DNA from 2 places in the Halotolerantifilum yawarlongkerapense genome. Region 1 is predicted to be linked to the other one. Evidence: predicted binding sites of a transcription regulator. Region 1 holds the regulator's gene; the other holds the start of a gene.
The links. Region 1 encodes HrcA, which represses chaperone genes, less so after heat shock. Its sites were predicted from a motif close to TTAGCACTCNNNNNNNNNGAGTGCTAA; they were not measured.
Positions count from the first base shown of each region.

Region 1 (3,219 bases):
TGGCGTGTGGCTGACCCCATCGATCTCCACGTGGAAATCATGACCCATTTCACGTTTGATTGATGCGATCGTGCGATCGGGGTTCGTGATTGCTTGGCGCTTGGCCGTTTCCCCTACCAGTCGCTCACCTTTTTTCGTGAAGGCCACGATACTCGGTGTCGTACGGTTACCCTCCGCATTGGGGATAACAACCGGTTCTCCACCCTCTAGGACCGCCACACAAGAGTTGGTCGTCCCGAGGTCAATACCTATAATTTTTCCCATGATTCATTTCCTCCTTCGTTATTTCGCGACTTTTACCATCGCGTGTCGAATGACTTTGCCGTTCAACGTATAGCCTTTTTGCAATTCTTCAATGACCACTTCCGAGTCCGCGTCCTCCGCGTCCTCCGTCATCACCGCATGATGCAGTTCTGGATCAAAGGGTGCCCCGACGGCTTCAATCCGCTCGAGACCGTATTTGTTGAAAATATCTTGAAAGCTCTTCTTGATCTGTCGAAGCCCACCGAAGAACGGATTCTCCTCTTCGTCTGCCTCGAAGGCTTGTACAGCACGCTCAACATTGTCCATCACCTCGAGCAAATCGAGAAAGACCTTTTCATTCGCAAATTTGTAGATATCCGTTTTTTCCTTTTCCGTGCGTTTTTTAAAATTTTGAAACTCTGCATTCAAACGCAGGAAAGCATCCTTTTGTCGGTCGACCTCTGCCTGTAACTTACCCAGATCGCTCGTCTCCTCTGCTGTTTCCGTTGTCTCTCCCGAGACATCGGTTTGTTCCACCTCGGCCGCTTCTTCACGATCGATGTCCTTTACCTTCTCTTTTTCTTCCATCAAAACCTTCACCACCTTACTATAAATATATGCCCGCGAAAATGTCCGTGAGAGTCTCGCGGATGTATTCAACAACGCTCACGGCAGAACCGTAGCGAATGCGCGTGGGCCCCAGGATCCCCAGCGTACCACGTACCTCGTCGTTGAACCGGTACTTGGCCGTGATGATCGAACACCCATCAAAATCCTCGTGACCGATCTCCTGACCGATCCGTATGCTGATTTCTTCTTCTTCGATACTCTGGATGATCCGGCTGAGCTCACTCTCGCCATCGAGATTCTCCAGTAGGGCCCGCGCCTTCACCACATCCTGAAACTCTGGGGAGTTGAAAATGTTGTTCGTCCCATCGTAAGTGATGTCAAGATCATCCATCTCCGAAAGAAGAGTTTTCAAAAGCGGTATCAAGTAATCGATGATCGGGGCGTATTCCGGATGCCTCGCCTTGAGCTGACTGAGCTTGACCATCTTGATACCATTGAAGGATTCCCCGGAGAACACATTGACGAGGTACTTCGATATCTGATCGAGAATCAACTGATCCGTACCCTTGAGGGGAAGCGGTCTCACTTTATAGATCCCACTGTCCGAGACCAGGATGATCAGAACCTTCTGGTCGTCGATCTTGACGAGCTTCACATTCTCCAGCTTACTCTTAGAAAACTGAGGCAAGGTGACGAAACTCACCAGACCCGTCAGTTCCGCCATGATCTTGGCAGACTGCTTGAGCACATCTTCTACTTCGATCACCCGCTTGGAGAGCAGACTTCTGACCAGTTCCTTCTGTTCGCTGCGCAGAAGCGACTGTTTCATCAGGTTGTCCACGTACAAACGGTAACCGAGTTCGGATGGGATGCGCCCTGCCGATGTGTGCGGCTGGGTCAAGTAGCCGAGCTCTTCGAGATCCGCCATCTCATTCCGGATCGTGGCTGAGCTCACGCCCAGTTCATATTTTTTAGCCAGTGTCCTGGAACCAACCGGATGAGCCGTGCTGACGAAATCATCGATGATGGCTTTTAGAATGCGGAGTTTCCGCTCGTCAATCGTCATAAGATCATCTCCTGTTAGCACTCAGGTATGTCGAGTGCTAATACCTCTGTACATAAGATAACATGCACTCCGGACCTTGTCAAGGCAAAAAGAAAAGGCCCTGGGGCCTATAGGAAAACGATAAAAACGCGATTGGACAGGTCTCTCCCCCTGGAGGTGAGGCGCAGACGTGTCCCCTCGCGAAGGAGCAGACCATCGCGCATAAGTTCCTCCACCTCACGGCGTCTGCCCGCCAGGGGATCGATGCCGTACCGCTCTTTCATCTCTCTGAGATCAATACCCTCCTGCAACCGAAGTCCCAGGATCATCGCTTCGAACAGGCGCTCCTTGCGATCGATCTTCTCACGCTCAACAATCGGTAGGGTCTCGTGAACGGTCAGCTCCTTCATGTAACGGGCTAGATCCGACGTGTTGGCGTACCGATGGGTTCCGAGATCTCCGTGGGATGCCAAGCCCAGCCCGAGGTAGGGCTCCAGACGCCAGTACCCGGTGTTATGCTTGCTCTCGCGTCCGGGCAGTGCATAGTTCGAGAGCTCATAGCGAGCGTATCCTGCACGCAACAAAGATGCCTCCACACGGTGGTCCATCTCACGATCGCGTTCTTCCTCCTCAACAACACCCTCGTGATCAAAAGGTGTCCCTGGCTCCACCTTCAGACTGTAGACGGAAATGTGCTCTGGGCGGAGCTCGATCACTTCGTCGAGCGTCCTATCGAGCATTTTCAGATCTTGTCCTGGAAGACCGATCATCAGATCCAAGCTGATGTTCTCGAAGCCCAGCTTCCGTGCTCGGTGGTAGACCTCGAGGAAGGTTTCCCGATCGTGCAACCTGCCGAGTCGCTGCAGCAAGGCCTCATCCAGAGTCTGCAGTCCGATGCTCAAGCGATCGACCCCCACCTCACGCAGCGCCACCAAGAATGCTTCCGTTGCCGACTCTGGGTTCACCTCCACAGTGAACTCCCGAAGTTGCGACAGATCGAAGGCTTCTCCTAGACCCGTCACCAAACGCCTGATCCGCTCTGGACCAAGAACGCTGGGCGTTCCCCCACCGATGTAAAGGGTCGAGGGTGTATCGATCCTCCCCCTGTAAAGAGAGGCCTCCGTCAGGAGGGCCTCGAGATAGAGATCCATGGAATTGAGCGCCGCGGTAGAGGCAAAATCACAGTAGCCGCATCGCGCCCTGCAGTAGGGAACGTGTACGTAGATGCCCGGCATACGCGACCTACTTGCTCTCGTCGAACTTGAGCACCGCGAGGAAGGCCTGTTGGGGCACATCCACATTACCCACCTGGCGCATCCGCTTTTTCCCCTCTTTCTGTTTCTTGAGGAGTTTCTTTTTTC
Region 1 covers NZ_CP199719.1:986,173-989,391, forward strand. Annotated here, with positions in the region: gene dnaK (molecular chaperone DnaK) at 1-264, opposite strand, end outside; gene grpE (nucleotide exchange factor GrpE) at 283-831, opposite strand; gene hrcA (heat-inducible transcriptional repressor HrcA) at 851-1,879, opposite strand; gene hemW (radical SAM family heme chaperone HemW) at 1,987-3,093, opposite strand; gene lepA (translation elongation factor 4) at 3,101-3,219, opposite strand, start outside.

Region 2 (3,219 bases), 480 kb from region 1:
GCGGGAGGAGCCGGATTTCAATTTGATCGCGAACACCGTGGGCTACGATGCATCGCTCAGCTACCGGCTCTTGACACTGGTCAATTCCCCGGCCTTTGCGAATAGGAACCGCATCAATAGCGTGAAGAACGCGCTGACGCTCCTCGGGTTCAAGGAGATTCGCAAGTGGATCATGCTACTGATGCTCCGCGACCTCGGGGGGAGCAAACCACCTGAGCTGATCAAGAGCTCCCTAGTCCGGGCAAAGTTTCTCGAGAGCCTGGCGAAGTTCTTCTCGCTCGCCGGTCGGAAGGAAGAGTGTTTCATGCTCGGGCTCTTCAGTCATCTCGACGTCCTGCTGGATCGTCCCTTCGCGGTGGTGCTCGATAAGATCAATGTCACGGAGGATGTGCGTGCTGCGCTCGAGCACAGAGGGGGGAGCCTTCTTGAGGACCTGCTGAGCTTCTGTAAAAGCTACGAGCGAGGCGAGTGGGGATTGATCGTATCACAGCTCGAGCGGGTCGAGGAGCGGGGAGAATCGGTGCTCGAGAAATATCTCGTGGCCATCACTTTCGCCGATCAGGTGTTCAAAAAAGAATAACACCCGATCTTTCGATCGGGTGCTCTCTTCAGGGCAGGTTGATGACACCGGGCTCATCGAGCTTCAGGTTGACTCTCTCGAAGTGCTCCGGCCGGATGTACTGGATATCAATGTAGTCGGTCAGTTCATCGTGGTAGCGATCGATCAGCAGTTCTCGTGCTTCTTCGACACTGTCTGCCAGGCATATGAAGTGTTGGTTGACCAGTTTAATAGCATAGAGTTGCATGGACTCACTTCCCTTCTATCGTTATTTCATATGTACGCACTTTATGAAGAGTCTAAACAGGGGATAGTATAGGAAAGGAGTGATCAGGATGCCCACCTGCGATTGTACTATCATCCACGAGGATGAAGTGGAGAAGGCAAAGGCAAAGCTTGTTGAAGAAACGGATCTCTATGAACTTGCAGATTTTTTCAAAGTGCTCGGAGACTCTACCCGCATGAAGATCATATCGATCTTGACAGAGACAGAGCTCTGCGTCTGCGACCTGGCCTATGTGCTCGATATGAAGCAGTCGGCGGTCAGCCACCAGCTCCGCGTGCTGAAGAACGCCCGTCTGGTGAAATGGCGTCGTGATGGGAAGGTCATCTACTATACCTTGGACGATGACCACGTGGAGACAATTTTCAAGATCGGTCTTCATCACCTCAAACACGGTTGAACCCTTCTGTTCGCCGTGTTTTGTTATGATCGGACGTTGTTAGCACTCCTAATAAATGAGTGCTAAAAAACTCTTGATTTTCGATTGCCTTTGTACTATCATTGTCTATAGAAAGCGCTATGTGCCTCGTCTCCACAGAGGTGAGGTCAGATAAAATCATTTAAAGGAGGTACCATCTATGAGCATCAAACCACTGGGAAAACGAGTTGTCATCAAGAAACTCAAGGCCGAGGAAAAGACGGTCAGCGGAATCGTGCTCCCCACACAAGCACAGGAGAAACCGCAAATGGCAGAGGTCCTTTCGCTCGGAACAGAGATCAAGGATGAGGACGGGATCAAAGTGGGTGACCGCGTGATCTTCAAGAAGTTCAGCGGTACCGATGTGACATTCGAAGGCGAAGAAGTGACGATCATCGAAATCGCCAACCTGCTCGGCATTGTAGACTAACACGCTTACGAAGGAGGAAAATGCAAGATGGCTAAAGAAATCAAGTTTTCAGAAGACGCCAGAAGACGCCTCGAGAAAGGCGTGAACAAACTGGCGGATACAGTGAAGGTTACGCTCGGTCCCAAGGGCCGCAATGTGATCCTCGATAAGAAATTCGGTTCTCCCCTGATCACCAACGATGGTGTGACCATCGCGCGTGAAATCGAACTGGAGGACAAGTACGAGAACATGGGCGCCCAGCTCGTGAAAGAGGTGGCCACGAAGACAAACGATGTAGCCGGTGACGGCACAACGACGGCTACGCTCCTCGCCCAGGCAATCGTGCGAGAAGGCCTCAAGAACGTAGCAGCCGGCGCCAACCCGATGATTCTGAAAAACGGCATCAACGAAGCGGTGGAAGTAGCCGTAGAACGGCTCAAGGAAATCTCCGTGCCGATCGAGAGCCGCGAGGAGATTGCGGATGTCGCTTCGATCTCTGCCGCCGACAAGAAGATCGGGGAACTGATCGCTGAGGCCATGGACAAGGTTGGCAAGGATGGCGTCATCACCGTGGAAGAATCGAAAACCTTTGGCACACACCTCGAAGTTGTGGAGGGGATGCAGTTCGATCGCGGTTACGTTTCCCCCTACATGGTAACGGATACGGAGAAGATGGAAGCTTCCCTCGATGAACCTTACATCCTGATCACCGACAAGAAGATCACGTCGATCCAGGAAATTCTTCCCCTGCTCGAGAAAATCGTACAGCAGGGCAAGAAGCTCCTCATCATCGCCGAGGACATCGAGGGCGAAGCCCTGGCCACGCTGGTGGTCAACAAGCTCCGCGGGACCTTTGAGTGTATCGCCGTCAAGGCACCGGGCTTCGGCGATCGCCGCAAAGCGATGCTCGAGGACATTGCCGTGCTGACCGGTGGTACGGTGGTCAGCGAAGAGCTCGGTTACGAGTTGAAATCTGCCACCATCGATATGCTCGGTCGCGCCAAAAGCGTCAAGATCGACAAAGAATCCACGACCATCGTCGATGGCGAGGGTGAAAAAACCCTCATTGACGAGCGCGTGCGTCAACTCCGCGTGCAGATTGACGAAAGTTCCTCTGAGTTCGATAAAGAGAAACTCCAGGAGCGATTGGCCAAGCTGGCCGGTGGCGTAGCCGTGATCCAAGTGGGCGCAGCCACGGAGACGGAAATGAAGGAGAAGAAGCTCCGCATTGAGGATGCGCTGAATGCCACGCGTGCCGCTGTGGAAGAGGGCATCGTGCCCGGTGGTGGTACGGCTCTGCTCGTAGCCCTCAAGCCCGTGCTCGAGTTGATCGAGAAGCTAGAGAAGGACGAGAAGACCGGTGCTATGATCGTGGCGCGTTCCCTCGAGGAGCCGGTCCGTCAGATTGCTCAAAATGCTGGCCTAGAGGGTTCGGTAGTCGTCGAGCGGGTGAAGCACGAGAAGGATGGCTTCGGATTCGACGCCTTGACCGGTGAGTATGTGGACATGATCAAAGCGGGGATTGTGGACCCAACGAAGGTCACACGAAG
Region 2 covers NZ_CP199719.1:1,462,607-1,465,825, reverse strand. Annotated here, with positions in the region: gene ACULM0_RS07120 (EAL and HDOD domain-containing protein) at 1-580, shown strand, start outside; gene ACULM0_RS07115 (hypothetical protein) at 609-806, opposite strand; gene ACULM0_RS07110 (ArsR/SmtB family transcription factor) at 895-1,242, shown strand; gene ACULM0_RS07105 (co-chaperone GroES) at 1,421-1,690, shown strand; gene groL (chaperonin GroEL) at 1,718-3,219, shown strand, end outside.
Region 2: a site for HrcA is predicted at 1,282-1,308, ahead of ACULM0_RS07105 (co-chaperone GroES). Genes of this name have one in related genera too.